DNA from 3 places in the Clostridium nitrophenolicum genome. Region 1 is predicted to be linked to each of the others. Evidence: riboswitches for the same ligand, from Rfam matches in the RefSeq annotation. Region 1 holds a riboswitch; each other region holds the start of a gene.
What was found. A riboswitch is a leader RNA that binds a small molecule or an ion and turns the genes downstream of it on or off. The one in region 1 is predicted to bind thiamine pyrophosphate.
Positions count from the first base shown of each region.

Region 2: it holds a riboswitch for thiamine pyrophosphate, as region 1 does, so the genes downstream of both, thiT (energy-coupled thiamine transporter ThiT) here and thiW (energy coupling factor transporter S component ThiW) in region 1, are expected to answer to the same signal.
Region 3: it holds a riboswitch for thiamine pyrophosphate, as region 1 does, so the genes downstream of both, thiS (sulfur carrier protein ThiS) here and thiW (energy coupling factor transporter S component ThiW) in region 1, are expected to answer to the same signal.

Region 1 is NZ_AP042469.1:1,537,762-1,540,942, reverse strand. It holds gene ACZ5N4_RS07155 (hypothetical protein) at 1-66, opposite strand, end outside; gene thiM (hydroxyethylthiazole kinase) at 157-954, opposite strand; gene thiW (energy coupling factor transporter S component ThiW) at 932-1,501, opposite strand; TPP riboswitch at 1,813-1,917, opposite strand; gene ACZ5N4_RS07140 (Rossmann-fold NAD(P)-binding domain-containing protein) at 2,287-3,181, shown strand, end outside.
Region 2 is NZ_AP042469.1:233,489-236,669, reverse strand. It holds gene ACZ5N4_RS01120 (cell wall-binding repeat-containing protein) at 581-1,348, opposite strand; TPP riboswitch at 1,615-1,717, shown strand; gene thiT (energy-coupled thiamine transporter ThiT) at 1,791-2,423, shown strand; gene ACZ5N4_RS01110 (cell wall-binding repeat-containing protein) at 2,659-3,181, shown strand, end outside.
Region 3 is NZ_AP042469.1:2,547,898-2,551,078, reverse strand. It holds gene ACZ5N4_RS11970 (thiazole synthase) at 1-231, opposite strand, end outside; gene thiF (sulfur carrier protein ThiS adenylyltransferase ThiF) at 246-1,046, opposite strand; gene thiS (sulfur carrier protein ThiS) at 1,051-1,245, opposite strand; TPP riboswitch at 1,393-1,500, opposite strand; gene ACZ5N4_RS11955 (DMT family transporter) at 1,723-2,661, shown strand; gene ACZ5N4_RS11950 (DUF5652 family protein) at 2,824-3,048, opposite strand.

The DNA of each region.
Region 1 (3,181 bases):
ATATGGGCAGTAATGTATTATATTAGGGCATGAATCACTTTTATCATTATTTCTATAGTTACTCATTAAGTAACCTCCTTAATTTTTAGTCCCTTTATCATAATATTTCAAATAAAATAAAATGTTACATGCCCTTTATAAAAATATTATTTCTTTTTATTTTAATTTACATCTTATTTTTTTTATTATTATATCATCAGAAATACTAAATATATTATCTATAAGCTCAGTTCTGAAACTTCCAGTCCCCTTAACATGCTGAGAAAGTTCACCACATATTCCCATAAGAGCTATTGCAAGAACAGTGCTCTCCAGTATACTTCCAGAAGAAATATAGCTTGCTATAAGGGCGGTAAGCATACATCCTGTTCCTGTTACCATTGAAAGCATTTCACAACCATTTGTTATTAAATACGTATTAGTACCGTTTGTTATTATATCTACCACTCCTGTTACTGCAATAACAGAGCCCGTTTGCAGCGACAATGTCTTTAGCATTTCTATATTTTCATCAAAATTTTGCTCTGTTACAACATCACATGCTCCAACATCAATTCCTTTTGCATTGCTTTTTATACCACAGATTGCTTTTATTTCAGACATATTACCCTTAATAACACTTGGACGACACTCTGAAATAAATTTCTTTGCATAATCTAGGCGAAGCTTACTGCAGCCCACACCTACAAGGTCAATTACTTGTGGAATTTTATTTTCAAAAGCTGTTTTACCTGAAATCAACATAGATTCCATTCTGATATCCGTTATATTTCCAAGGTTAACCCCAAGAGACTTAGAAACGAAGGTAATTTCAGCAACCTCTAAAGGATGTTCAGCCATGATAGGTTTTGCACCTACAGCAAGCATCATATTTGCGCAATCATTTATTGAAATTGGATTTGTGATGCAGTGAATAAGAGGTTTATTTGATTTAACACTCTGTCTTATTTGCAATAGGTTGTCTATTGTTACTTCTTGGTTTATCATAAACTTTCGCCCCCAAACGTCTCTGAATTTTTGCAAGCATCCCTGTTCTGCTTAATGCTCCCAAGAAAACAAATGCAATTGTTCCTCCAATAAGTGTGGCCATAATAAATGAAGGAACATAAAACATCCATGTAAGCCCTGTTCTGCCCCAAATAAGTGTCATGACAGGATATGAAACTATAGCTCCTATAATGCCAGTTCCTATAACCTCACCTATAGCCGCAAAAATCAAATTACCTTTAGATGCTCTATATAAAATTCCAGACAAAGCGGCTCCAAAAACTGCACCAGTTAAAGCCAGTGGTGGAATTCCCATGAGAGCCATTCTTATTACACCAATCAATGTAGCACAAAGCAGTGAATACCAAGGTCCAAGAATAACAGAACATACTATGTTAATAAAATGCGCCATAGGACACATTCCTTCAACACGAAGAATCGGTGAAATTACAACTCCCATTGCTACCATCATTGCCAGCATAAGTTTTTTTAATAGTTTTGAGTTTCTTTCCATAATAAAAACCTCCCTAATAATATTTATTTTCCAAAATGTCATACAGGAAATAAATACCACTAACAAGGCATAGTTTTAGCGTAACTAAATAGCAATTTCCTATATGACATAGGTCATACCGGTCGGTCGAAGCTCAAAAGCTTCCTCTCACCTTGAAACACAAGTTCCCTCGCTATTTAGTTGTACTTTGCCATAAAGCGCAGGGTGCTCCCCCTCCGCTTATCAAAGATATACTCCTTGAAGCATAATAAAAAAATGGAATACACCGAGTAAGGCATATCCCATTTATACTCATAAAAATATAAGCAAATAGTATAACTAAAATATTTCCTTACGTCGGCATTATCCGAATCAAGTTATGGGTCGAAGTATAAACTTCCTCTCAGCCTGCAGTGCAAGCTCCCCTTTTCAGGAAAATTATATCATATGTTTTTGTTAAATTCAACATAACCTGCAAATACCATAGTTATGTTCCTTTGTACTTACAAAAATAGAGTTTTCTTTACAAAGTAACAACTTTATATTATAATTAAGTTGTTAGATTCAAATTTATGGTATATAACCTATACAAAAATTCATTTATAGATATCAAAAGAACACTTCTTCTGTCAGTGAAGCGATAAAATCTAATCTATAAGCAATAAACAATCTTTTAGTCATAAGTAAAAGAATGACTATATGAATCTATTAATCCTTAAAAAGTTGTAAGAATTCGAGTAAAATATAAATTTCATGACAAAAATTCGATTGAAATTTTCACTAAATTAAGATGGAGGTATAAAAATATGAAATTAGGTCTTATCATTCCAAGCTTTCCCGGTGAAAGACGGGTAGCTTTATTGCCTGAACATGTAGATAACTTTAATAACGAACTTATAGTAGAACATAATTTTGGAATGAGCTTAGGCATAAGCGATGAAGATTATGAAGCAGTAGGCTGTAAGATCGGATCTCGAGAAGAAATCTTTTTAAATTGTGATGCGATATTTTCTCTAAAACTCATTGGTGAACAAGATTATAAATACTTAAGGAAAAACCATATGATCATTGGCTGGACCCATCCATTTGGATCCGGAAAAAAATTCATGGAAGAACAAGCTAATATTAAAGATTTAATTATAGTTGATTTAGACAACATACATCCTACTGTTTATTACAAAAATACAGCTAAAAGAATAGACTGGATTCCACCAAACTTTGTAAAGGATAACAGTTTTATCGCTGGTTATTCTTCTACTCTACACGCTTTACTTAATTTTGGTGATATTCCTGATAACAATACAAACATTGCTATACTAGGATCAGGGAATGTATCTCAAGGAGCATTTTGTGCTATTTCTAAATTTAGCAATAATATTACGCTATTTTACAGAAAAACTATGGATCAATTTATAAGTTCTTCTCATAAGTTTGATATTATAATAAACGGCATCGAGTTAGATAAAGCTGGTTTACACATATTAACTCTAGACCAACAAAAAAAATTAAAGAAAAATTGTTTAATAATTGATGCTTCTGCAAATGCAGGTAAAGCAATCGAAGGAAGTGTAAACACTTCAATAGATGACCCAATATATAAAAAGAATGACGTTTACTACTATGTAGTAAATAATTCACCTTCAATTTTATTTAGGCAGGTCAGTTCAAAAATAAGTAAAGCTTTTAGCGAAAATGTTTATA
Region 2 (3,181 bases), 1.3 Mb from region 1:
ACTTTCTAGTATTATTATCTCCCAATTATTAGGTATTATAATAATGAGGTAAGTTTTAAAAAGATTACATTATCACTTATAGATTATCTTTATATATTTATAACTTGTTACAAGTTTTATGCTCATTCACCTAGTATCGCTACTACTAAGCAGTTCTCAAAGTCTTGTAAAACTTATGAACTTCTCATACTTTCATATGAGCGTAGACTATATCACCACCTAATCGGTGTCCTCCACTTCCACTACCAATAGCTTGTAATGTACTCCCATCACAGGATAGTCGTTGAAGTTTCCTCTTTTCGAGGCTTACCTGCTGATTGCCCATTATTAAAACCTTTCGGTTTATTTGCACTTAGGATTTAACCTTATGCTATCTAACTAATTTTTTCCACTTTCGTAACTATCACGCTTAGGCTTATTTCATCCTTACGTTGTAGTTTAGTTAGCTTTAGGGGTTTCCAGCAATTCAAAGGATTTTGGATGTATTTCATACATCACTCCATGCTCTTTACGAACATGGGAGGCTGTCAACAATTTTCTAAGTTATAATTATTGTTAATATTTTATGACTTCTTATAACTTATTTGTAACTGTTAGTTACCTCTAAAATTTTTTGATTAGTATTAAATCTATTTTGTCCTCCATCAATTCTTTTAGCTTTTCCAAGAATACTCAGTATGTTATCACTTATAATATTTTTAGTTCCAATAATTGTTACGGCAGAATTATTAGTTTTGACAAAATCTATAATAGGTTTTATATCATCAATATTGTTACTCCCTAATAATAGTATCTGCCCTTTAGAAGCTGCTATAGGAGCTACTGATAGAGCATCACAAAAACCTTCTCCTCCAACTAATAAAACATCACTTGAACTTACTCCAAGAGATAGTAATTCTCTAGCAACTGCTGCATTAGTTTCATACCTGCTGTTACCTTTAAGTTCTGTCAATCTATATTGAGATCTTAATCCTCTTCTTACGGATTCGGAGACTGATGCGTTACCTCCTACAATATATATATTTTTTGTTTTTAAAGAACTTAGTGCATTTTTAGTATCATTGTTTAGAGAATTGGATTGAGTTAAAAGTATTGGCACATTTAATTTCTTTGCTAAAACCACTGCACTTACTGCATCTGCATAACCTTCACCAGATACCAATACCACCGTATCACTAGTTGGCCAATTTGCTACAGCAACTTGTGCTGCAGTAGCATATCTGTCGACACCACTTATTCTTATAATCTGTTCTGATTTAGCATTAATTGGGATTATCAATGAAGATATACTTAAAACCAATATCATAAATATAGAAATTAGGGATCTTTTTTTACTTTTCTTGTTCATAATAATGCCTCCTATATGAAGAAAGCCATAGTACACTGTATCTATAACATATATTTATATCAACTTAAAAGTTTTATAATTATAGTTAGTATATTTATAATTCCCCATAATTTTATGTTTTATATCTTATTTTTCATTGTAAATTTCTTTTTTTATTTTCATTTGGAAAATGAAATTGTCCACTAGAAATTGACACAAGCTTTAACTAGAGGATTGTTGAAACCTTCTGTGTTATATACTATAATATAATCAGTAAATAATTAAACATTTAGTGCTAGGGGTGCCTTAACGGCTGAGAAATAAACTTTTTTATTAACCCTTGTACCTGATCTGGATAATGCCAGCGTAGGAAAGCGATGTTCTCTAAAATACTAATCGTATTCCACAAGAATAGGATTTCTTGTTATACAGGTACCTCAATGGTACAAAGGAGGTATTTTTTATGTCTTTATATAAAAATTTTCTAGAAATTATATCACATCCAACATCTATTTTTGCACTTCTTGGATTGATTCTTATCATTGTATTTATAGCCAAAGTAAAAAAAGTAAAATTTACTACCCATTTAATTGCACAAATAGGCATTGCTTTAGCGTTAGCTACCGTACTTAAGATTTTTAGAATATATCACTTACCTCAAGGTGGTAGTGTTACTCTAGGAAGTATGATTCCTATTATCTTAATGGCTATATTCTATGGTTCTGAAGTAGGATTCCTCACGGGTTTTTTATATGGAATAATAACATTAATTTTGGATCCATATATACTTCACCCTGTACAAGTTTTATTTGATTACCCTTTACCATTTATGGCATTAGGACTTGCAGGCCATTTCAAAAATAATAAGCTTTTAGGGACATTTATAGCCTTGTTTACACGATTCTTATGTCACTTTATATCTGGAGTAGTATTCTTCGGTAGTTTTGCCCCTAAAGGTATGTCTCCAGTTTTATACTCACTAGTTGTAAATGGTATATTTATAGGAGTTGAAGGAGCTATATGTATGGTAATAATAGCCTTACTTCCAGTAAAGCAGCTATCTACAATGTTAACTAGAAATATACCTCAAAATTAAATATAAAAAATAAATTTACACAATATTTGAAAAGGACCCATTCAGGATAAATTTTCCTCAATGGGTCTTTTATTAAGACTTTTTTATAACATTAGACTTTTATCTGTTATTCCTGCCATGTAGTATATTCAAATGTCCCATTTTCGCTTAGAGGGCTTGCTCGAACTTGCTATTTACCACATACTTAATTATATGGTACAATTTAGTTAACACAATAAAAGGGAGGATATTTGGGATGAAAAAATTTAAGTTTATTAATTTAACTATAGCACTAGTATTCAGTATTATTTTCATTTTTACCCTAACTAGTGCTCATGCCGCAGATAGCACAGTATATTATACTCATCAAGGTGGACAAGATAGATATGAAACTTGTAGAAAATTAATTTATAGAAATATAATAGGTGATTTTAACTATGCAGTTTTAGTATCTGGTGGTAATTACCCAGATTCTCTTAGTGCTGCTCCACTAGCAAAGCACTATGATGCTCCAATTATCTTGCTTCCTGTAAATAGCAACAACCAATCTTACTTAGACAATAATACTATAGATCTTTTAAAGAAACGTGGTGTAAAGCAAGTATTCATAATTGGAGGAACTGGTGTAATACCAAATGAAGTAGAAAGAACACTGACTGGTATGAGAATTTCCACTACTCGTATCAGTGGACAAGATAGATATGAAACTTCAATAAAGGTTGCTAAAAAACTTCCTGTACCTTCAGAAGTATTTGTTACAACAGGAGAAGACTTTAAAG
Region 3 (3,181 bases), 1.0 Mb from region 1:
TTCTGCATTTCTTGCTCCTGAAGTATTAGGAAGTAGTATACAATCCTTGTTTATAAAATTTAATATATTTTCATCCTTTGAGTTTAAGTCCACTCTTCTTAATGCAACAGTAATAACCTGTGATTGTGAACTTTCTAAAACCTTACCTATCATTTCATTAGATGAGTACTTACCTGTACCTACAAATAATCTGCTATTTAATTCTGTGCCACCAATTATTAATTTATCCATGATAAAACCTCCATTTATTCTTCTCCTAATATGATTCTTAACACTGTATTTGCCTGATGATTTGCAGCTATGGCTACTCTAGGCGCCATAAGTCCACAGCCTGGTTTAGCTTCATTTTCTCCATCACCAACTAGATAAAAGTTCTCTTTTATCTTTTTAGTAACAATTGAATTGCTGGAAAAGTACCCTGCCATGCCGGAAGCTGCAACTATTTTCTTGTTTTTCATTTTACTTAACACTGTATTTACGAGCAGAGCTTTGGAAACTGGATTGTCAAAAGCCTCCACTATTATGTCTACGTCTTTAAAAGTTTCAATTATATTGTTCTCCTCAATAAAGATCTCCTTTTTTTCAATTTTAACGAAGGGATTGCAATCACTTATTATTTGCTCTAATGCGTCTGTTTTTTTCATACCCAAATGTTTTATAAAATACTGCTGCCTGTTTAAATTACTTGGCTCTACTACATCAAAGTCTATTAAAAGTAGTCTGCCAATTCCTATTCTTGCAAGTGACACAGCTATATTTGAACCAAGGCCACCTAGTCCCGCAATTCCTACGGAAGCTTGTTTTATTTTTTCATGGACAAAGGGTGTATGTCTTGACATAAGCATCGCTTCCATATCTTCTGCCTTAGGAATCTCACCTTTCTTTATAAAGACAACTTTATCATTTTCTTTTAGCTTATAATCTACTTTTATGATAAATCCATTATATACAATTACATCTGCATCTTTTTTGATACTTTCCTTGAGCTCAAAAACAGTAGTGTTATTCTCTATCTTATACTTTTTCTCATTTACAAAAATATTAATCACTTTAGCCACCTCCGACAAAACGGATTATTTCAACTTTAGATTCACTGGTTAGCTTTCTTGAAGTGAATTCATCTTTATTCAATATTTCTAAATCCACTTCTACTACGATCTTCTGACAATCTAGATTTAGAACCTTAAGTAATTCTGAAACTGTAGTACCTTCTTTTATATTCATTACTTCACCGTTTATAATCATTTAACTCCCTCCTTTTTGTCAAAATAAAAAGGAAAGCAAATAAATATATGCTTCCCTCATAACCTAATCTATTAGGATACTTAACACCTAAAATTGCGAATATTACTAAAATAAAAAATCACAAATTCGGAGAATTTGTGATAAAATACAGCTATCCCGTATCTCCCTACGTTGGCATTACCCAAATCAGGTTATGAGGGTAAGGAATAACATTCCACTCTCAGCCTATCTTTATAGGCTCCCCTTGATATAATATTAAATTGTTATCGATTTCTAAGTTTAATTTATCATAAACCATATTATAAATCAATAGCTATATACAATTGTAACCATCAATTATAATTAACAATATTACATTTTTTGTATATTTAATGAATTTTTATTGCATTAAGCTATGATATAATTGTATTATATTATTTGAAGTACAAAATGCTTAAATCTTTAATTTAACTAAGTATTACAAAATGGAGGATCTTTATGAGTTATAACAAAAATATGCTTCCTTATTTATCTGCTACTACTACATCTATTATATTTGGTTTAAGCTTTTTATTCTCTAAAAGAGCTTTAAATGTAGCGTCTCCTTTTTCGCTGCTTTCCTTTAGATTTTTAACTGCTTTTGTAATAATGACTTTACTTGTAACTTTTAAAGTTATCAAAGTAAACTATAAAAATAAGCCTGTAAAAAATTTATTTTTCTTAGCACTTATGGAGCCTGTAATTTATTTTATTTTTGAAACCTATGGAATTAAGTATTCATCATCATCTTTTGCAGGGATTATGATAGCGCTTATTCCTATAATCGTTACAATATTGGCTTCATATTTTCTTAAAGAAAAGTTTTCTAGCCTTCAATTATTTTTTATAATTCTGTCGGTATCAGGTGTCGCTTATATTGCCTTTATGAATAGTACAAATTCAGGAAGTACCGGCATAATTGGTATTGTGCTTCTTATAATTACAGTAATGGCCGCTGCAGTATTCAACATACTGTCAAGAAAGCTTTCCTCAAGTTTTACACCTATGGAAATAACCTATTTTATGATGGGTTTAGCGGCATTATTCTTTAATATAGTTTCAATAGGTGAACACATGATATACGGTACTTTTAGCAATTACCTTTTACCACTTAAGAGTAAGGATTTTATTATATCTATCTTTTATTTAGGAATTTTGTCTTCAGTTATTGCATTTTTCTTAGTAAACTTTACTCTCTCTAAAATTGAAGCTTCTAAATCAGCTGTATTTGCAAATCTTTCAACAATAGTGTCTATTGCTGCAGGAGTTATTATATTACATGAAGAGTTTAAATATTATCATATAATTGGTTCTATCATGATACTTATCGGAGTTTGGGGAACCAGCCGCTTTAGCTTTAAAGATGAAATTGTAGCTAAAGAAATTGAGGGGGTATAATAAGACGAGAATAGGCAATGCAGTGCCCCGCCGGCCACAGAAGTCATAGTTGAGAAAATACTGTTATCCTTTCTCACAAGAAAAACAAAAGATGATTGGCAGCCGAGCACAAAAGATATATTTTACTCAAACAGAGGCTATATCAAACAGAGGCTATAAAAGTTAGAATATACAGCCCTTGGATTCCTTATATTTTTTATTTGTAGCAATGAGATAGATTATCTCTAATATACAAAAGGTGTTAATGATAATTAATGCTATATACCATCCTAATTGTTTAAGTCTGGCAGCTCTCCATAGAGCTAATCCTTTCCAGACCACAGCCCAAATGATTAGAGGATAAAAAACATAGGGATTATTAAATATGAGTTGAATGTTATTAGGCAAAATATCAGCTCCTTTTTACATAATACCCATTAAATAGATTTTGCATATGTTTAAATTATTATTCGTGCCGCATATTTATTTGATTTGAGTGGAAGAGAAGCATATTGAAAATAAATGGATTTCTCCTCCTACT